One region of the Priestia aryabhattai genome, then DNA from elsewhere that is predicted to be linked to it. Evidence: riboswitches for the same ligand, from Rfam matches in the RefSeq annotation. Region 1 holds a riboswitch; each other region holds the start of a gene.
The links. A riboswitch is a leader RNA that binds a small molecule or an ion and turns the genes downstream of it on or off. The one in region 1 is predicted to bind S-adenosylmethionine.
Positions count from the first base shown of each region.

Region 2: another riboswitch for S-adenosylmethionine. It lies ahead of M3225_RS01025 (sulfite oxidase-like oxidoreductase); the one in region 1 lies ahead of M3225_RS01795 (hypothetical protein).
Region 3: another riboswitch for S-adenosylmethionine. It lies ahead of M3225_RS15835 (bifunctional homocysteine S-methyltransferase/methylenetetrahydrofolate reductase); the one in region 1 lies ahead of M3225_RS01795 (hypothetical protein).

Region 1 covers NZ_JAMBOQ010000001.1:342,070-349,479, reverse strand. Annotated here, with positions in the region: gene M3225_RS01825 (GtrA family protein) at 1-76, shown strand, start outside; gene M3225_RS01820 (DUF6044 family protein) at 114-1,799, shown strand; gene M3225_RS01815 (glycosyltransferase family 2 protein) at 1,812-2,801, shown strand; gene M3225_RS01810 (hypothetical protein) at 2,910-3,350, shown strand; gene M3225_RS01805 (GNAT family N-acetyltransferase) at 3,430-3,876, shown strand; gene M3225_RS01800 (hypothetical protein) at 3,889-4,185, opposite strand; SAM riboswitch class I at 4,306-4,407, shown strand; gene M3225_RS01795 (hypothetical protein) at 4,477-4,815, shown strand; gene M3225_RS01790 (DUF1540 domain-containing protein) at 4,915-5,073, shown strand; gene alaP (alanine permease AlaP) at 5,376-6,779, shown strand; gene M3225_RS01780 (GNAT family N-acetyltransferase) at 6,974-7,372, opposite strand.
Region 2 covers NZ_JAMBOQ010000001.1:200,405-207,814, forward strand. Annotated here, with positions in the region: gene M3225_RS01005 (WGxxGxxG family protein) at 1-182, opposite strand, end outside; gene M3225_RS01010 (molybdopterin molybdotransferase MoeA) at 620-1,885, opposite strand; gene moaC (cyclic pyranopterin monophosphate synthase MoaC) at 2,000-2,488, shown strand; gene M3225_RS01020 (MogA/MoaB family molybdenum cofactor biosynthesis protein) at 2,501-3,013, shown strand; gene M3225_RS01025 (sulfite oxidase-like oxidoreductase) at 3,047-3,709, opposite strand; SAM riboswitch class I at 3,786-3,892, opposite strand; gene M3225_RS01030 (hypothetical protein) at 4,038-4,406, opposite strand; gene M3225_RS01035 (YjgB family protein) at 4,839-5,417, shown strand; gene M3225_RS01040 (GNAT family N-acetyltransferase) at 5,445-6,080, opposite strand; gene M3225_RS01045 (hypothetical protein) at 6,049-6,291, opposite strand; gene M3225_RS01050 (cyclase family protein) at 6,288-6,803, opposite strand; gene M3225_RS01055 (2-methylaconitate cis-trans isomerase PrpF family protein) at 7,055-7,410, opposite strand, start outside.
Region 3 covers NZ_JAMBOQ010000003.1:536,732-544,141, forward strand. Annotated here, with positions in the region: gene M3225_RS15825 (HAD family hydrolase) at 1-227, opposite strand, end outside; gene metH (methionine synthase) at 428-3,871, opposite strand; gene M3225_RS15835 (bifunctional homocysteine S-methyltransferase/methylenetetrahydrofolate reductase) at 3,872-5,710, opposite strand; SAM riboswitch class I at 5,818-5,924, opposite strand; gene M3225_RS15840 (YkvI family membrane protein) at 6,269-7,303, shown strand.

The sequences.
Region 1 (7,410 bases):
TACGCTTTTAAATTATACGGGTCAAAAATATGTTGTGTTCAACGAAAAAAAAGAAGCAGTCGTCATACACGATTAGCTTTTAGCAATTATGAAATGGAAATAGGTGTTAACAGATGAAGAAAGAAACAGCTATGAATAAAGAAAAAACATTGCTTATTATTGCTTTCCTTTTGCTGGTTGCGTACGTATCCCCCATGTTTTTGCTCGGGGAAAATTCACATATACGCGTGCACGATAATTTAGATTCAAATATTACGTGGTATAAAGTTCTGCATCAAAGCGGAGAGCTGTTTGGGTCTAGTCATGCCGTATTACCTCAAATTATTAATGGATTGCCAAGAAATACGTTTGGAACAGAATTTAGCGGTATTCAGTGGCTATATGGCTTATTTCCTAGCATGCTTGCGTACAGCCTCAGCCAAACGATCACGCGCGTATTTGCTTTAATTGGAATGTATTTATTATTAAAAAAGCATTTTATCACAAGCGAAGATGCTTATGCGATTCGAGTGCTTGTATCACTTGCTTTTGCACTTACTCCTTTTTGGCCTTCGGGCATGCTGAGTACATTAGGACAGCCACTGGCGCTGTGGGCGTTTTTAACCATTCGAAACCGCGAAGGAACGTGGAAGGAATGGCTTACACTTTTGCTGCTTCCGTTTTACGCGAGTTTTGTGCTAGGATTTTTCTTCTTTTTAGCGGCGATGGGGCTGCTATGGCTAAGAGATGCAGTAAAAAAACGAGCGTGGAATATTCCTTTTTTAAGCAGTATTGCAGCGATGACCGCTGTCTTTCTGCTCATTGAATACCGGCTTGTTGATTCTCTTTTATTTCCGGAAGACCCGACGAGTCGAAATGAATTTTTAAGCTCTACTCTAAGCTTTGGACATTCCGTTCGCCTTGCTTTGAAGAACTATACGCTTGGGCATACGCATGTAATGACGCTTCATACCTTTGTGCTTTTACCGCTTTCTTTTGTCGTGCTGTGGATTGTTGCTCGGAATCGCAAGGGAAAGCTTGAAAAAACGTTTTTGCAGTTATTTATTCTTAATCTACTACTGTCGATTTGGTATGCGTTTTGGTTTTATAAAGGATGGGAGCTGCTAAAAGAAAAATTTCAGCTTTTAAATACGTTCAACTTTGCTAGATTTCATTTTTTACGCCCGCTCATTATTTATTTGATGTTTGCAGTTGGCGGCTATGTTTTATGGAAGCGGGGCAAGACGTGGAAGAAGTTTGTGTGGGTGTGTTTGATTTTACAGCTGCTTGTGTTATTTATAGCGAACCCTGAACTTTATTATCGCTACAATCACGAACCGTCGTTTAAAGGATTTTATGCTGTTCATCAATTCGATGAAATAAGCAGATATATTGGAAAACCTAAATCATCTTATCGGGTAGCAAGCATTGGGCTTCATCCATCAATTGCTCAGTATAACGGCTTTTATACGCTAGATACGTATAACAACTTCTATCCCTTAACGTATAAACATGAGTTTCGCAAAATCATTGCCAAAGAGCTTGATAAAAATAAAAAGTTAGAAAGCTACTATGATCACTGGGGCAACCGCTGCTATGTGTTTGTTAGCGAGCTAGGGAAAAAATATGATTACCGTAAAGACTCAACAAAAAATATCCGTCATTTACAGCTTAATATCAATCAATTTAAAAAAATGGGCGGTCGCTATATCTTTTCAGCTGTGCCAATCGAAAATGCTGAAAGTGACGGTTTGCACTTTTTAAAAGCATTTAACGATAAACAGTCCGCTTGGAAAGTGTATGTATATGAAGCAAAGTAAGGGGGTAATAAAATGAACAGACCTATTTTAACGATTGTTGTTCCATGCTACAACGAAGAAGAAGTATTAAACGAGACGTCTTTTCAATTAACTACTGTAGTAAAAGAACTGATAGATGAACGTCTTGTATCAGGTGAAAGTACAATTTTATTTGTGGACGATGGAAGTAAAGACAGCACGTGGTCGCTTATTGAAAAAGAAAGCTGCAGTAATTTATTTGTAAAAGGGTTAAAGCTAGCGCGAAATGTAGGACATCAAAATGCTTTGCTGGCAGGACTAGAAGCAGCTTACAAACAATCTGACTGCGTCATTTCCATTGACGCAGATTTGCAAGATGATATCAACGTCATTCGTACTTTTGTGGAAAAATATTGGCTCGGGTATGAAGTCGTATATGGTGTTCGAGACAGCAGAGAAACCGATACATTTTTTAAACGAACCACGGCAGTAGGATTTTACCGTTTTATGAATAAGCTAGGAATTCAGCTCGTTCAAAATCACGCGGATTTTCGTCTCATGAGCAAACGTGCTCTTGGTGAACTCATGAAATACAAAGAAGGAAATGTCTTTTTACGAGGCCTTGTACCATTAGTAGGATTTCGCTCCACGGAAGTCACATATGACCGCAAAGAACGGACGGCGGGCGAATCAAAATATCCGCTAAAGAAAATGCTTGCTTTCGCATTTGACGGGATTACATCTTTTAGCGTAGCGCCTATACGATTATTAACGCTGCTTGGAGGAGCTTCTTTTCTCTTTAGTATTGCGTTTGGTATTTATGCGCTGATTCAAAAATATTTAGATCATACACAAATTGGCTGGACGTCTCTTATTTTATCGATTTGGCTTGTAGGCGGCCTGCAGCTAATGGGGATAGGGCTTGTCGGAGAATACATTGGCAAGATTTTCAACGAAGTGAAACAGCGTCCTAAATATGCGATTGAAAGAGATTTATATACGAAACACTCATTAGACAAACAAAAAGATTTGCTTATGCATTAACTAAGAAGCTTCTCCTGAATGGAGAGGCTTTTTGTGTTAAAACGTATATCATAATTTTTAGGGTAATAGGAGATGCTACTACTAAAATTTCTAAGGAGATCAAAATCTATGAAAAGACTAATTTATACAGTCAGCACTTTTTGTTTTGTTTGGCTTGCTTTTGCAACCATTCATGTTAGCGCTCTTTCTATTGAAAAGCTTCCAATGAAGAGAGCATCTGAACAATGGTCAGTTGAACTGACAAAAGCGAGTATGGCAGGAGATAATCAGCTAAAATGGAAAAATAACGTCTATCATACATATGGGTTAATCGTTGAAAACATTGGAAAAGATGTAGAGCGGGTACAGGTCCAAGCTTTTCGACACGAAGGAAAAAATAAGGCGAAATACAGCTTGTTTTCTCCTATTGAAAGGTCTAACTTAAGCAAAAGCGGTCAGCGTTTTCGCTATGCCAATTTTGCTGTTCCTGGAAAAGCTGCAAGTTTAGACATCGTGATTAACTGGACGGATGAACAAGGCAATCACCAAGAGCATTTTGAATTTAAATAAAAGTCTTCGCTTAGGCGAAGACTTTTTTGCAGGAATTCACCTGTGCATGTGGAAAAGCAAAACGAAAGGAGAGATCGTAATGATTGTGAAAGCTACTGAAGAAGAAATACAAGAAATTCGGACGAAATCTGCTGATGCACTGTTTGAAGGAACAATGAAGCAGTTTCATCCGCCAACTGAACGCGTAAATGAACTAATTGATAGCGCACTTGAAAAAGGATGTTATTATTTAGTCTCGAGACAAGAAAATAAACTCGCAGGCTGGGTTCTTGCCGGGCCATCTGCCGACTTCTTTTCAAAAGAAGAAATTGGCTTTATCTACGAATTATATATTTTATCCGAATACCGCGGGCAAGGTCTAGCCAAGCCGTTAATGCGAAAAGCGATCAATGAATTGTCTGCCAAAGGGTACCGTGAAATCAGACTAAGCGTCCATGCCGGGAATTTTGCACAGCATGTGTATCGTGAACTTGGATTTGTAGAAAAGCAAATATCAATGAGCCTGCAGGTGGTAAAACGTCCGTAATGTTGGTGAATGTCAGCGAGTCCATAAAACATAAGATGTTATACATGCGATGAGGTTTGGTAATGAAAGTAAAAGTAAATAAGTAGCCCAAACGGCGCCTTTATCTAGTACTTCAACAGCACCTCCACCTGTATTATTTGAGGAGGGGGGATCTTCAAGCGCATTCATAACCAAAGCCGCCGCTGCTAAAATAATCCCTCCGATGCTTCCAGTTGTTTTGACAATTGCAATATGGAAAGTAGATGAAAAGGCAATGCTGAGAAGCAACAGCAAGCTTCCCGAAAAAGCAGATAACATGTATCGTTTCATGTGCTCACCATCCTTTATGAAAGCATACCATATTTTACTTCTTTTTTCTTTTTATTGAAAAAGTATTGACGTAACCTATAAAACATATTAGAATAGTCAGAAATAATCCAAAACGAAATATTCTTATCTAGAGAGGTGGAGGGACTGGCCCTTTGAAGCCTCAGCAACCACAATTATTGAATGGTGCTAATTCCAGCATAGCCTAGCTCTGACAGATAAGAAGAGGAACCTTTTTCTATGATAAAATCCTCTTCTTACGAAGAAACATTTTGTATAGAAAAGGTGAGGACATTGAACAATAGACAAACGGCGTTAAGCATTGATGATTATTTAGACTTATACTTATTAGCAAAAGAAATAAAAGACGAAACGTGGCAGCATGAAATTTTAGCCGCGCTAAAAACGCAGCAAAATTGTTCATTTGAAGAAAAACAATCCGCACTAGTTCAAGAGATATGGGAAGATTTTAAACAGTTAAATGAAGATATTTCTTTTACGTATCGCTTAATTCAAGAAGAGCCAACTAACGAACGATTTCAGGCTAAATTAAGGCACTTGAGAGAACGACGGATCACGCTGAGTCGTGAGTTATATTTAGCTAAAAAACAGTATGTTAAACACACGCAATAAAAAGATCCGCTTGATAAACAAGCGGTTTTTTGCGTGAAAATGTTAGAAGTATTATATTTCGGGTAGTAAATAGATAAGACAAGCAAAGGAGGGATAACAGTGGCCCAAGGTGTATTATGTGAAGTGAATGAGTGTATGTATTGGAAATCCGGAAATAAATGCAGTGCAGAGTCCATTTACGTTGTGAGTCCTGAAAGTAGTCACCATGTTTCTGACACGGAAGAACCTGGCTGTAAAACTTTTGAACCGGCGAGATAAATGCTAGTTTTCATAAAATGAACGATGCGCTGACGGAGTTGAGTCGGCGTTTTTCTATTTTTTTAAAATGCTATTACTTAGGCGCAATAATAAATACATATTAAAAAAGCAGTGCGAACGCTTAATTGTGCGTTTAAACAAAATGATACGATATTTTTTTTGTTTTTCGACAAAAGAAAAGTGAGAGAAAGGTGATAGAATACAAATATACAGCCTGTCTTTTAGCACGAACTTATATGAAAGCGCTAACAAAAAGGTTGTGTTCATCTCGTTTTGACAGATTGGAAAAAGGGGAGACGTTTATGCAGGGGAAAACTCAGGAAAAAGAATTGAAACGCGGGTTAGAAGAAAGACATGTGACGCTGATGTCCTTAGGAGCAGCCATAGGGGTAGGACTGTTTCTTGGGTCTGCATCTGCTATTAAATTAGCAGGGCCGGGAATATTATTGGCGTACGGATTTAGCGGAATGATTATGTTTTTTATTATGAGAGCACTTGGAGAAATGGCGATTCAAAAACCTGTTGCAGGTTCATTTAGTAAGTACGCGCGTGACTATTTAGGGCCGCTCGCTGGTTATTTAACAGGATGGAATTACTGGTTTCTATGGGTTGTTACATGTATGGCTGAAATTACAGCCGTTGGTATTTATATGGGGTATTGGTATCCGGATGTACCAAACTGGATTTGGGCGTTATCAGCGCTTGTCATCATGACAACCGTTAACTTCTTAGCTGTTAAAGCATATGGTGAACTGGAATTTTGGTTTGCACTTATTAAAATTTTAGCGATTGTGTTAATGATTGCCGTTGGCGTATTGATGATTGTGTTTGGAATCGGTAACGGCGGCGTTGCGACCGGTATCAAAAATTTATGGGACAACGGAGGACTTTTCCCGAACGGATTCAAAGGTATTTTGCTGTCGTTGCAAATGGTAATGTTTGCGTATTTAGGAATTGAAATGATTGGCGTTACCGCGGGAGAAGTGAAAAATCCGGAAAAATCTCTAGCAAGAGCAATTGATTCTGTCTTTTGGCGTATTCTTATTTTCTACGTCGGTGCATTATTTGTCATTATGTCGATTTATCCGTGGCAAGAAATTGGTTCACAGGGAAGTCCGTTTGTATTAACATTTGAAAAAATCGGCATTCCATCGGCGGCTGGTATCATTAACTTTGTGGTGCTAACAGCAGCTCTTTCTTCTTGTAACAGCGGTATTTTCAGTACAGGCCGTATGCTGTTCAACTTAGCAGAACACGGCGAAGCGCCAAAAGGATACAGTCAGCTTACAAAAGGCGGCGTACCAGGAAAGGCTGTTTTAGCATCAGCGGGTGCGCTATTAGTCGGAGTAGCGTTAAACTATATTGTGCCTGCCAAAGTATTTACGTGGGTAACAAGCATTGCAACATTCGGTGCAATTTGGACGTGGGGAATTATTTTGCTTTCTCAAATTAAGTATCGCAAAACGTTAAAAAAGGGTGAAGAGGCAAAGTTAAAATATAAAATGCCTTTATTTCCATTAACATCTTATGTATCACTTGCGTTCTTAGCGCTTGTTGTTGTTCTCATGGCGTATAATCCAGATACAAGAATTGCAGTTGTCATCGGACCATTATGGTTTATCGGTCTTATTATCGCGTATTACGCAAAAGGATTCCATAAACGAAGTCAAGGTTCAGCTGCAACTGAGCAAAAGCTAGTGAAATAAATGAAGAGGCCTCTTTCTTGGAAAGAGGTCTTTTTTTATCATCAGTTTATACGCGAAGGCTTAGTTTATTTTAAGGGACCATTGGTACGTATAAATAATGTAGAAAATATTCTATTTATTCTGTACTATTTAATTATAAAGGAGAACTCATGAGTTATTGGATAAAAAGAAAGGAGAAGCTCATTTCTTCGCTTCTATCGAATTCTGTCAATTTTAAATCCGTTATCAATTTGATGAAAGCCGACTTTTGGATAGTAGTTCATAGCAGAAGGAGCGGAAAGTAAAATCAGCGCGGTTTCTTGGCCGATTTCTGATTGAACATGCTTGATGAGCTGTGTACCAATTCCTTGGTTTTGATAGTCTTTTACGACCGCTAAATCTGATAAATAGCAGCAGTAGCTAAAATCTGTTAACGCTCTGGCTATGCCAATGAGTTCGCTGTCGCTCCAAGCGGTAATGGTAAGAGAAGCGTGATCAAGCATTCTTTGAATACGATTAAGATCTTGTGCAGGACGTTTAATACCTGAATGTACAAACACTTCAGCGGCTTGTTGGGCACGGATTGCGACGTTGGTTTTATAAGTGATGGTCATTGTGTCATCTCCTTAAGTTATAAGATATAGTCCAGTAT
Region 2 (7,410 bases), 140 kb from region 1:
AGCAATTCCCAAGGTGAATCATTGTCATCATCCACATCAGTTGCTGTAGTGACATTTCGAGTATTTACGTCATCATTATAATTTGTTCTATCTACGTTATTATTTTCAGCATTAACAGGTAAGATGAAAGTCATCATAGCTAAAGCCAACGTACATAATAAAACAGACCATTTTTTCTGCATACTTTCCCCTCCTTTCCTTTCGTTAATAGATAAAGTTCCCAAGGTTATTAGTTACTATTCGTTAAGTAGATATATCTTTTAAAACTACTCACTAATACCCAAAATAAAGAAGCCTTTAAAATTAGTATGAATATATTTCTTATCTATTAAGCAAACTACCCAAGATGCAATGAAGCATCACTCATGAAACCTAATTACGTCATAGAAAAAACTACCTTCTCCCTAACTCTAAGGTAGTTTTTTCTATTTTTGGACTGTATATGATTTATAGTTAACATAATCACTCTTTCCGGAACACATCATAAAAGCGAGCCCTTAATACACAAGGACTCGTTCGCCTACTCATTTTCTCATTTATACACAACTGTATACATTGTTGACCTACCAGCATTTTGATTACTATTCAGACTAGAACTCTTGCATAAAAAATAGCTATTTTATACCCAAAGCGAGCTCGTGCCTTCTTTTTCAAGATGCAGCACGTTTACTTCTATTCCTTCATCATACCCATGCTCTCCTCCTGGAAGAACAATCAAGGCATTCGCAGCAGCTAGAGACGAAATAGCGCCTGACTTGTCCATGCCAACCGGCGTCACGGCAAGCTTTCCTCCTTCGTCTGAAATCTCTCCTCGCACCATTCGCGTAAATGCATTAGGCTCTTTGAAACGGCCGTTTAATACCGCTTTTGTTTTATGTAAATGAGGCAGAGGTGAATGTAAAAAGCTGCGAACAATCGGACGAACAAACAGTTCAAACCCAACATAGCAAGCAGATGGGTTTCCTGATAACCCAAACAGCAGCTGTCCATTTCGTTCTGCGACTGTTGTGACGCTTCCCGGTCGCATCGCAATTTTGTTAAACAGCACATTCGCGCCAAGCTTTTCATAAATAGCAGGTAAATAATCATAGTCCCCAACGGATACGCCGCCGGTTGTCAGTAAAATATCCACTTCTTCAAGCGCTTTTTCTACCGCTTCATAGCAGCGGTCAAAGTCATCTTCAAGTTTGCCTAAATATTTTGGAACCCCGCCGCTTCTTACGATTTGCGCGAGTGCCATATAAGAGTTACTATTGCGGATCTTCCCTGGTTCTAACGGTTCATTTACATCAAGCAGTTCGCTTCCCGTTGTTAACACCCCAACAACCGGTTGTTTGACCACAGCTACATCCGCATAGCCAAACGTAGCTAAAAAAGCTGTGACGCCCGGATTGATGCGCGTTCCTTTTGAAACCAGCACGTCTCCTTTTTTCGTTTCTTCTCCTTTTAACGCAATGTGTGCCCACTTTGAAGCCGGCCGGCTTAACGCCATATACGTCTTGCCTTCTTTTTTATACGACGTTGTTACTTCAAGCATCACAACCGCATCACACGAAGCAGGCACTTGAGCTCCTGTCATAATGCGCACCGCTTGAAACGGCTTTACTTCTTCTTCATAGACAGAACCGGCACCAATTTCACCTACCACTTCGAACTCCACAGGATGTTCACTTGATACTTCTATGCAGTCTTGTGCTCGAACCGCAAAGCCGTCATAAAGCGATTTATTAAAATGAGGCACGTTTTGATCAGCAATAATATCTTCTCCTAAATAGCGCCCGTAGCTTTCGGTGATCGATACGCGTTCGATGCTGCCTTTTCTTTTATATGTCATAACTTTTTCAATTGCTTCAGGAATTGAAATAGGTGTTCTGCTTTCTAACATAGATTCTTCACTTCCTTTATGTCTGTTCACTTTTTGCGCTATGGTGTAAAATCATAGCATATCTCACTATTTCTATCATACAACAAAATTTACTGAAAAAGGATGAAAATACCGATGTCTTCTTTTACACATTTTAATGATCAAGGCCGTGCCAATATGGTCGATATTAGCGAAAAATCTATCACTCGCCGCGTTGCAACAGCTCGTTCAAGCATACTTGTTAACAAAGAAATTCACGAAGCCATTGTAGAACATAAAATCGGAAAAGGCGACGTCCTTGCTGTCGCACAAGTAGCGGGAATCATGGCTGCAAAGCGCACGTCTGACATTATTCCGATGTGTCACCCTCTTTTATTAAAAGGCGTTAACCTTTCATTTGACTGGGACACAAGCAATGATCAATACCGTTTATTAATAGAAGCAACTGTTAAAACAGAAGGCTCAACGGGCGTTGAAATGGAAGCTTTAACCGCCGCTTCTGCCTGTGCATTAACTGTCTATGATATGTGCAAAGCCATTGATAAAGGGATGATTATCGGCGAAACGTATTTACTTGAAAAATCAGGCGGCAAAAACGGTGACTATAAGCGCACGGAAGCTTAAAGGAGGGACGAAATGAGCGTACACGAACATAAATCCAAAGCAACTCAGCCCGTTCGCTGTAAAGTCATTACGGTATCAGATACACGCACAACAGAAACTGATAAAAGCGGCACGCTGATGATTGAACTTCTAAAAGAACATGACATGCAAGTAGCTTCATACGAAATTGTAAAAGACGACCAAACGTCGATTCAACAAGCCATACTTGCCGGATGCAGTGATGACAGCATTGACGTTGTCCTCACAAACGGCGGGACGGGCATCACAAAACGAGACGTCACGATTGAAGCCGTTCAAGCGCTGATTCATAAAGAAATCGTTGGATTTGGCGAACTGTTTCGCATGCTGAGCTACACTGAAGACATTGGCAGCGCAGCAATTATGAGCCGAGCAATTGCCGGAACGATTAACGAAAAAGCCGTTTTTTCTACACCGGGATCAAGCGGTGCTGTTCGTCTAGCCATGACCAAACTGATTTTGCCCGAACTTCGTCACGTTGTGTGGGAATTAAACCGCCAGCGTTAACAAAATGCCTATGCACACGCATAGGCATTTTCATTAATCATAGTCTTTATGTACCCACTCATCTTCTGGAATGCCTAAATCTTCTCCAGAAAAACGCTCTTCTTTAAACGGATCTCCTCTAAGATGAAAGCCGTTTTGCTCCCAAAAGCCAGGATGGTTTTCATCAATAGCTTCAAAGCCTCGAAGCCATTTAACACTTTTCCAAAAGTACAAATGCGGAACAATCAATCTTAACGGATACCCATGCTTAGCCGTAAGCGGCTCTCCGTTAAAGGAATGAGCTAGAAGAATATCGTCTCTGAGTAAATCTTTCACCTCAATGTTTGACGTATAATCATTGTCTCCGTGCAGCATGATGTATTTACTTTTTAACTCCACGCCAATTGCTTTTAAAAAATCTGTAAACAACACGCCCGTAAATTCATTATCAAACCTTGTCCATCTCGTCACGCAGTGAATATCACATTTTACCGTCGTTTGCGGCATGTCCAATATATCTTGATATGAAAGGGTCACTTCCTTGTTTACTAATCCGAATACTCGAAGCGTCCACTCCTCTAAGTTATACTCCGGCACGTCGCCTTCATGTAAAATGGGAAAGCGCTCCGTCACTACTTGCCCCGGAGGCACTCGTCCTTCATACTTTGGATCGATTTCCGGTGTTTTCATTCGTTTAATACGGTCTGCTTTGTTCAAATGTATCACCTCGTTGTTTTTTCTACATAAAAAGCCCTTCCTTAAACAGATAAGGAAGAGCTTCGTTTCAGCTTCTTCCTTATCTCTAAGAGCAATACGCTCTTAAGGATTTGGCACCATTCTGTCATAAACAGCGGTTGCCGGGTTTCACAGGGCCAGTCCCTCCACCTCTCTTGATAAGGAAACGAATTGTATTTGTTTTATGCAATAAAGTCAGTATTAAGCTTTTTGTCATAATTGTCAATATTATTTTTCTTTTTCACATAAAAAACTTTAAAAGCAGATAGGATTATAAGGTTTTTTTCTATCAAAACACAAGTCAAGGCTTTTATTCTTTTCCTTCAATCATGGTATACTTCCTAGCAAAGCGCTTATAGTAGCTTTGCTGATTCTCTTGTACATTGTTAAAAACAAGTCGATTATGATCAATATCTTTTTCTTTTAGCACATAGCCTTTTTCATTCATCAGCTTAATATATCCATCTAAATGACCTTTTTTCACCATATAGTGAAGGGCATCATCTCGATCCGTAGTCTTTGCTAAATCTTGACTTCCCACTTCTAATTTATCTACGGCTTTCGCTGTTTGAATAGGACGGTAGTCTCCAAACACCTTCTCCCAATTTAATAGCAGCAGCGCGCCGGAGACTATTATGGATGCTCCAGCGGCGATAGTTAGTACAAATCGTTTTGACACTTCTTTCTCTCCTTTACATTCTTTTTCTTCTATTTAATACAACAGCTTGCCCCAAACTTGTTTTTACACCAAGTCCTAGATACACAGCTACAATATATTTTATATTTTTAACAAATACTTGAGTTATTGTATCATACTTACATTTTTCATTTACTTTTTTATAAAAAATTAGAATCCTCCCTATATTACGTTTTTTACATAATAAAGGAATATAAACCAATCTTTTCACCTATGATAAATGAATCGTTTTTTACTTTTTACTTCGCCTGACGTTTACATTCTAAAAGGCGTGTTAAAGTATATATATATCAGTTACCAACTCAACTAAGACTCCTTGACTATTCCCCCAAGGGTTTACCTAAGCGTCTGCTACCTACCTGCTCTTTAGGTAGGTCGGAGTTGCTAAATCGATATATATAGGAGGAAAAGATTATGAAAATGAAACAACGATTATCAAAATTAGCAGCTACTGCAACCATTACAGGAATTGCTGCGTTTGGATTTGCTCCTGTTGCTCAGTTTGATACACCAGCACATGCAGCTACATCCCAAGAAACAAGCAGTCAAACAGCTGTAAAAAACATTAATGAAATTTATAATGCGGCGGTGCAAGGAGAAGTGCCACGCTTAACAGCAGACTTAAAAATTGGTAAAAGCCTGCGTCAAGATGTTCGAGATCAGTTCGGTCCTCCGCCTGAAGGTTCATCAAACAACTTTGACTACTATCATGCGGAAATGGGCCACCCTGGATATGCATTTGGATATGACCAAAATAACGTAATTAACGAAATCCGCTATTTTGGTACAAATGTAGAGCGCCAAACAAATTTAGGATCCATTACGCAAGCTAACTTAAAGAAAGAATTAGGTCAGCCGAACTTTACAAGTAAAGTAAAAGGTGATGGTACTACTCAAACGAAGTACACGTATCATGCCGGCGCCTATGATCTTGAATTTATTTTTGATGATGCAAAAACGTTAAATCACGTAAACTTAGTTGCAAAACCTTAAGTAATAGAAAAAGTAGCAGACAGTCTGCTACTTTTTTTCATGAAATAAAACTAGTGCTGAATCAGCTACGTGTTCATAGCCAATATCCATGTAAATCTTATTAGACGTAGGGTTTGTAATGTCTGTGTATAAGCTTGTTGTTTGAAAAACGCTGTCTAGCATGAGCTGAGAAAGCATAGACACACAGCTTGATGCATAGCCTTTTTTACGTTCTTCCCGAGGCGTATACACAAAGTTAATCGTGATGTTATGCGCTGTTGGACGCGCGGCATTGGCTATGGATAGGTACTTTCCGCTCACTTCCCATAGAAATAACTGTCCTGCTTCAATAAAAGTTTCTCCTGTTTTGGCAGCTTGCTCTTTTGATACAGGCTCTCCAATAATATCCATAAACCTCCAAATCCACTCCATTACTAGCGAAAGGTGCTCCAACCTTGCTTTTACTAGAACTCCGTCAGTGTCTGCTGTTTTTTTCACTTTGTCTAGCCGATAAATGCGCTGATCGATTTTTAAAGAAACTTCTTGATTTTTTAGAGCTGCTAGTTGTTGAGAAAGATATAAAACCGTTTGTCTTTCTCCAACCAAACCGGGTATTTCGATTTCTTGTAATAGCTTCGCCACTTCGTTCAGTTCACAATCCGTTAGCTGTTGGATTTGAGACAAAATGATTTGCTGAGGGGTGCGTTTGCAGCAAAACAAACGCAGCACGGCTGCTATCTTTTAAAATAACGCCCATAAAATTCGGTTTGCTGCTTTCATTTAAGCTGTGTAAAATGCCCAGCGCTAAGTTATGAAGAACTTCATTTTTTATTAAAAGCGGCTCTACTTCCTTTTTAAACTCCTGCACTTCTCTGTATCTACGTAACTGCATCATTTTCTTTCTACCTCCGCAAATGCTCTTACTGGAAACGTTCCGGCTCCTTTTATTTTAGGAGGCACCGCGTAAAATAAAAATGGCTCCGTTAGTTGATCTAAGTGACATAAGTGACATAAGTGTTCAGCAATCACAATGTCCGATCCTAACAGCAGCGTATGAGCTGGCCTTGCTTTTCCTTTTGTATCGTCAATATTCATCGAATCAACTCCAACAAGAGCGGGCTGTTGAGATACTAAATAAGCTGCGGCACTTTCTGTTAAGTACGGATGATTTTCTAAATAATCGTCTGTATTCCAGTAGCAATCCCATCCGGTATGAATTAATACCGCTTTTCCTTTTACGTCTATATGTTGAAAATGAGATTCATCAATAGCCGTTAAAGTCGGATCGATCGACACAACGATCCCTTCTAGCCCGGCTGTTTTATCAATAGCCGTTTGAGCTAAATCCGCTCCGTCTTTATATCTGTGAAACGCCACGTCAATATACGTACCGGTATTTGTGATCATTTCAATTTTACCGATTTGAAATTCAGTGCCTGGTTCATAAAGCTTCTTAGACTCTTCTCGGCTTAAATAATCGCAAATAATTGGGCTGGCAAGCCTTTATGCGTCATAACTCCATCTTCAATTACGTGGCTTAGATCGATATACGTTCTCTTTTTCATACCTTCACCTACTTTTTAAATATTCAGTAAAAATAGTCTAACACAAAAAACCTCTTCCTAGTTTCCTAGAAAGAGGTTTTTTAAAGAACATTATTAACTTGATAAACACACATCGTACGTATGCTTTGTATAAACAAATCCTTCAAAAATAAGGCGGGCTGTACGCACTACTTTGATTCCATTAACCTGTCCATTTTTTAGATTCACACTGGTTTCCATAATTCCCATTGGATGAGCAAGCCGAACGGTATCGCCTTTTACTTGAACCATTTCTGACAGCAGCGTGCCACTTGTATAAATAGCCGCCGTTGTACAAATCGCTCCTGTAATCGCAAGCGTTTGATGCGGCTTTTGCATAGACATCATGCGAATTAATACGTCCATTTGAGAAGTCGCTTTTTCTCTTCCAGTCCCGTCGCGGTGGTCCATAGGAGGAGCAATAATTGTCA
Region 3 (7,410 bases), on a different contig from region 1:
TGATTTTCTTTGGTCCACACAAATCCTCCGTTTTGGCTAATACGATGAAATGTATTATTAATATCGGTAGAAATTTTTAAAATTTCCGTATCCATTCTTCCAGAAGCAAGACAAACCTCTACTCCTTGGCGCTGAAGTTCACTAAGTGCGTCTGCATTATGCTGTTCTACGTATTTTTCTTCGTGTAAAAGAGTGCCATCTAAGTCGCTTACAAATAACTTAATCATTGCTTGAAAATTCCTTTCCCTAAAAAATCTGCTGTGATAAGAGCTTTACAAATTTATTACATTCCTTATTCTATCAGTGTTTCCCAAGAAACTCATAAAAAAAGCTCAAACCAGCGGTGAATTCAAAAAGTTTGTATAAACTATTTTTTTGTTTATTCACTGTAAAAAACAGCCGCAGTCTAAAAGACCGCGGCCATGTTTTACAATACGTTAAAATATTTCGCTTCAGGATGTGCAAAAACAAGGGCTGTAACAGAAGCCTCTGGTTCCATCATGAAACCGTCTGTTAACTGAATGCCGATGTCTTCAGGTTTAATTAATTTAAACAGTTTTGCTTGGTCTTCAAGGTCTGGACATGCAGGATATCCGAATGAAAAACGCTGACCTTGGTATTTGGCTGAGAAACGCTCCGCCATTGTAAAGTCAGGCGAATCGGGGAATCCCCAGCGGTCACGAATTTGCTGATGAACACGTTCTGCTAATCCTTCGGCTAATTCAAGCGCAAGAGCTTGGAACACGTGACTCTTTAAAAACTCGCCGTTTTCTTTGAATTTCGCTGCGCGTTCGCGAATGCCTGTTCCTGCTGTTACAGAGAAGAAACATACATAGTCCATCTCTTTTTCTTTAGGCTTTGCAAAATCAGATAAGCACAGGAACTGTCCTTTTGCTTGTCGAGGGAAGGTAAATCGTTCAATTTCTGTTTTTTCATCAGCAGGATCATAAATAATTAAATCATTTCCGTCTGCTTGAGCAGGGAAGAACTGATAAATAACCGCTGGCTTAATTAAGTTTTCTTTTAGTGCCAGTTCGAGCAGGTCATCAACGGTTTCTTTTAATTGAACAGCACGCTCGTCTTTTTCAGCAAGCAGCTTATTCACTTTTCCTTTTAGCCCTAAGTGATGGCCTAAAAGCATCTGCCAGTTAATATAGGGAAGAACCTGTGCCAAATCGTAGTGTTTGACAACGTGCCGCTTTAAATCAGCCGGTACAAAAACAGGAGCGTCCGTTGAAATGGCGGATCTTTCTAAAACAGCCGTAGCTGCTTGAGCTGTTTGAGGCTGGCGTTCTCGAACCGTTACTTTCTTTTCTTGCCGCGTTTTTAAATCTTCTAAAAGCTGAATAACTTCTTCTTTGTTCTGCAGCTTATTTGCTAACGCTAATCCGTCCATCGCATCTTTGGCGTAGAGGACCGCACCTTCATATTCCGGGGCGATTTTAAAGTCAGTAAATTTACGGGAAAGGGCAGCGCCTCCTACCATAATTGGAACATCAATGCTTGATTGTGTTAAATCTTGTGCAGTCAAAACCATTTGCTGAGCTGATTTTACTAGAAGACCTGACAAGCCAATGATGTCTGGCTTTTCTTCTTTTACTGCTTCAATCAGCTGCTGCGGCGTTACTTTAATACCTAAATCAATTACTTTAAAACCATTGTTGCTTAAAATGATGTCTACTAAGTTTTTACCGATATCGTGCACGTCACCTTTAACCGTCGCAAGAATAACTTTGCCTTTTCCAGAATCATTTTCAGTTGCTTCCATATGAGGTTCTAAAAAGGCGACGGAGGCTTTCATAACTTCCGCACTTTGAAGCACTTCTGCCACAATCAGCTGGTTGTCATTAAACAAACGTCCGACTTCCGCCATCCCGTCCATAAGCGGTCCGTTAATAATATCTAACGGATCATCATATTGAGCTAAAGCCTGTTCTAAATCAGGAAGCAATCCTTCTTTAGTACCTTCGACAATATACATTGCTAATCGTTCTTCGAGTGTTAACGTAGAAATTTCTACTTTTGCTTCTTTCTTTTTATCACGATAAAAGTTGGTAAACGTGCTTAGCGTTTCATCAGTTGTGTTAAATAATAAAGCATTAGCAAGCTCAATTTCAGCTTCTGGAATAGAAGCATAGCGCTCTAATTTTTCTGTATTAACAATGGCATAATCGAGTCCAGCCTGCGTACAGTGATAAAGGTAAACGGCATTTAGTACTTCACGTCCGACTGGAGGAAGACCGAATGACACGTTACTTACGCCAAGAATGGTCAGGCAATCAGGCAGGGCTTCTTTAATCATTTTAATTCCTTTAACTGTCTCTTCAGCAGAACCAATATATTGTTCATCACCAGTCCCTACAGGAAACACAAGAGGGTCAAAAATAATATCTTTTGGATTAAAGCCATGTTTTTCAACAAGTAAATCATGTGAGCGTTTAGCAATCTCTACTTTTCGTTCTGCAGTAACGGCCATGCCTGTTTCATCGATTGTACCGACAACCAGAGCAGCACCGAATTTTTTTACTAGCGGTAAGATTGCATCAAAACGCTCTTCACCATCTTCTAAGTTAATGGAGTTAATAATGACCTTACCTTGTGAGTACGTTAAAGCTTTTTCAATAACCTTCTCGTCGGTTGAATCGATTACAAGAGGAACCTTCACTTTTTTGACAACTTCTTGAATAAATTCCTCCATGTCTTCCATTTCTTCACGGTCTGGATCTGCTAAGCAAATATCAATAACGTGAGCACCATTTTTAACCTGAGCACGCGCAATTTCAGATGCTTCTTCAATTTTTCCTTCCGCGATCAGACGCTTGAACTTGCGAGAACCGATTACATTCGTACGTTCTCCCACAAAAAGAGGGCGCATAGAATCGTCATATACAAGTGGTTCGATACCAGTTACAGCATGGTTATGCTCGGAGCGATCAAGCGAACGAGGAGCAACCTCTTTTACCGCTTCAGCCAGTGCTTTAATATGAGCAGGCGTTGTACCACAACATCCGCCTACGAAGTTTAGCCAGCCTTTATCAGCAAACCCCTTAATTTTTTGAGCCAGCAGCTCAGGGGATTCGTGATAATTACCTTCTTCATCTGGAAGTCCAGCGTTTGGATAACAGCTAACAGCTGAAGTGGCTAGGTCTGAAAGAGAGCGAATATGATCCGTCATAAATTCAGGACCTGTTGCGCAGTTAAGTCCGACTGAAAGAGGCTTCATATGCTCCAATGATAAATAAAAAGATTCGATATCTTGACCAGCCAAAGTTGTTCCCATTGGCTCAATCGTTCCTGAAATCATAATTGGAACTTCTGTTTTCAGTTTTTCAAACGCAGCTGTAATGCCTAAAAACGCAGCTTTTACGTTCAGCATGTCTTGACATGTTTCGACTAGAAGTAAGTCAACTCCGCCGTCTAACAAACCCCGAACTTGCTCTTCGTACGATTCTACTAACTCAGGGAATGTAATACCTCCGGTAACAGAGAGCGTTTTAGTTGTAGGGCCGATAGCTCCAGCTACGAACCTAGGCCATTCGGGAGTTGAATATTTATCGCGGGCTGCACAAGCAAGCTTCACAGCTTCGATATTCAATTCATACGCTAGGTGCCCTAAATCGTATTCATCAAGTACGGTAGATGTTGAGCCAAACGTATTGGTTTCAATAATATCAGCACCTGCTGCAAAGTACTCTTCATGAATGCGCTGAATCACATGAGGCGCCGTTCGAGTCAAATATTCGTTGCAACCTTCATATTCTTCGCCGCCAAAATCTTCAGCGGTTAAATCAGCATCTTGAATCATCGTTCCCATTGCTCCATCGATGACGAGTATTCGCTTCTTTAGTTGTTGTTCGATAAGTGAGCTCATTTATATCTTCCTTTCTGATGTAACGAGTTGCTTGTCATGAATATAGCGTGTTAGAATTTCGGTCATTTCATAACGCATAAACGGCGTAATTAAGTAAATACCGTCAAATAGCTCATATGCTGTATCAATTAAGTGTTTTGCAATTGCAAGACCTTCGACTTCACCGCGAATCCGGTCATTTCCTGTTGCGTCCATTCGCTCTAGAATATCTTCTGATAATTTAATTCCAGGTACTTCATGGTGAATAAATCGAGCATTTCTTGCGCTTGTTAACGGCATGATCCCGATGTATACCGGTGTTGTTAAATGTTTGGTTGCTTCATATACTTCTTCAATTTGCTTGGTTGAATAGAGAGGCTGAGTAATGAAATAATGAGCCCCGCAGTCGATTTTCTTTTCCAAACGCTGAACTGCTCGGTCTAAGTGACGCACATTTGGGTTAAAGGCAGCTGCGATGGAAAAATTGGTTTTTTGACCAAGCGGTTTGCCGGAATAAGATAGTCCTTCATTAAACTGAGCGATTAAACTAATCAAGTCAAATGAAGATAAATCGTAGACCGAAGTGGCGCCAGGGAAATCGCCAACTTTTGACGGATCACCGGTAATCGCAAGTACTTGATTCATTCCTAATGTATGAAGTCCCATTAAATGAGATTGAAGTCCAATTAAATTTCGGTCGCGACATGTAATATGAATAAGCGGTCGGGCCTTTGTTTCTTGCTGCATCAATGTTGCCATTGCCAAGTTGCTGATGCGAGGTGAGGCAAGAGAATTATCAGCTAATGTAATAGCATCTACGCCAACTTTATCAAGTGCTTTTGCGCCTTCTAAAAATTTCGTCGGACCAAGCTGTTTAGGTGGATCTAGCTCGACGATAACCGAGCGGCGCTTCTTCACAATTTCATGCATATGAGGTTTATCCTGCTGTTCACGCTCTTGAACCGTAACGGCTGGTCTCATTTTAACCACTTTACTTGTAATCGGAGGCTGGTCTTTTAAGGCAGACGACATCGCACGTACGTGAGCTGGTGTTGTACCGCAGCATCCTCCAATTAAGCGAACACCTTGTTCACGGAATAAACGCGCGCTTTCTACAAAGTAGTCTTCATTCGTTTCATATTCCAATTTTCCTTCCACATACGCCGGAAGGCTGGCGTTAGGGTAAGCAGATAAGAAAGCACGATCAGGAAGCGGTACTTCTTCAAGAGACCGAATCATATGATAAGGACCCAAGCGGCAGTTGAGTCCTACGACATCTGCTCCTAAGTCTTCTAATTCTTTTAACGCATCTGCTAAAGGACGGCCATCTTGTAATACGCCAATATCATGCAGGGAAACGTGGGTAATAATAGGCTTATCCGTTTCTTTTCTTGCCAGTGTAAGAACGGTCTTTAATTCTTCGAAATCATAGTATGTTTCAAATAAAAGGCCATCCACGCCTTCATTTAAAAGCCAAAACATTTGTTCGCGAATGCTTCGCTTAACCTCTTCTAAACTAATAGCGTTTTTTTGGAAAGAACGAATTCCGCCGAGTGTACCAACAACGTAAGCCTGGTCTTTTACAGCTTGTTTCGCCAACTTTACACCGGCAACATTGATGTCTTTGACCGAATCTTCTAATCCATAACGAGCAAGTTTTTGATAATTAGCAGCGTAAGTGTTCGTTTGAATAACGTTTGCACCTGCTTCTACATAGGCTCTGTGAATACGAGAAACCTCTTCTGGTTTGGTGATGTTTAGTTCTTCAAAGCAGCTGTCAATACCGTGTGAGTAAAGGAGGGTACCAGTGGCACCATCCCCAATTAAAATTTTAGACTTTAAATCTTCAAGTAACCCCATGTCAAAACCTCCTTAAATTGTTCCGCTTCTATTTCACGAGTGATTCGTTTTATGCAATATGCCGATAAAATAGAAAAAGTCTTCTTAAGAAGAAGACTTTTTTCGCCTTCTTATCTTCCAAGCAATAAATTGCTTGCTGGATTTAGCACCATGTCTCTAACGACTGGTTGCTGAGGTTTCAAAGGGCCAGTCCCTCCACCTCTCATGATAAGAATCAATTGTATATAATTGAAACATATTTTTTTTAATAGAAAGAATACTTATTTAATAATTTATCTGATTTTTAGAAATTATACAACAGTAAATTGTGAATTTCCAGCAAATATTGAGGGGAATCTAAAAGCTAAAGGGAAAATATCCGTATATTTTGTTTGAAAATGACTGTTATGTTAAGGGTTAAGAGGTTTTTTGTGAGAAAAACAAAAAGAAAATGCGAAATAAAAAATAAACGAAAAGGGAAAAGCGCTAGGATATGTGTAAATTCACACGTAAAAAGGCTCGTCTTTTTTTTATAGTTTCTACATATAGTGAACTATGAAGGGTAGAAGGGTGATGGGCATGAAAAGGTGGAAACTCACACTGCAGGTTGCTGCTACGTATGTAGGCACCGTTGTAGGAGCCGGTTTTGCAACAGGCAAGGAAATCGTGCAATTTTTTACACAATACGGGGAACTTGGAATGGTCGGAATTTTAGTCAGCGGCTTGTTTTTTATTTGGCTTGGTTCGAAAATGATGCTGCTTTCGCACTCAATTGGGGCTTCTTCTTATCAGCAGCTTAATACATATTTATTTGGTGATGTGCTTGGAAAAGTGGTAAACGGTGTAATGATTGTCATTTTATTTGGAGTAACTTCAGTCATGCTAGCGAGTACGGGGGCAATAGGAAAAGAGCAGTTCGGGCTGTGGCCTCCTGTTGGAATGATTTTTACAATTGTTTTAACTTATGTATTTATCGCAAGAGGGATTAACGGTATTTTAATGGTTAATTCTCTTGTTGTGCCGATGATGCTTTCATTTGCTTTTATCATCTTTGTGCCAAATATCAGCTATTTCTCACTGATTCAAACGAAGCCAGATTTAACGCTCGTGACACAGTGGAAGTGGGCGGTTAGTCCCTTTTTATATATTTCCCTAAATCTTGCTTTGGCTCAGGCCGTTTTGGTTCCATTAGGAAGCTCCGTAAAGGATAGGAGCGTGATTAAAAAAGGGGCCGTAATAGGAGGATGTGTACTTACGTTTATGCTTGTTTCTACTCATCTTGCACTTTCCAATTTGCCTTATTCATTTCAACTCGATATTCCTATGAGTGCCGTTGTTAAGAATATCTCAGCTTGGGTGAATGTTTTATTTACTGTAGTTGTGTTAGGTGAGATTTTTACTACATTGATTGGAAATGTATTTGGAATCGCTAAGCAGCTTCAGTCATTTCTTCCCCTGAATGATAAACAAGCTTTTGTGTTTATTATCTTGGCTTGCTTTATTATTGGGCAATTCGGATATGCCCAACTTCTTGAGTTTTTGTATCCGATATTTGGCTATATTGGACTAGCTTTTGTATGGATGTTATGTATTAAAAAAGAAAAAATAAGCTAATAGTTGGATTTTAAAGAGCAGATGTGAAAAAACGAAGTTAAATGATGTGACAAGTCGATTTTACTTTGCTATAATGTAAAACAAATAAGACTATAGCAGTCGAATAT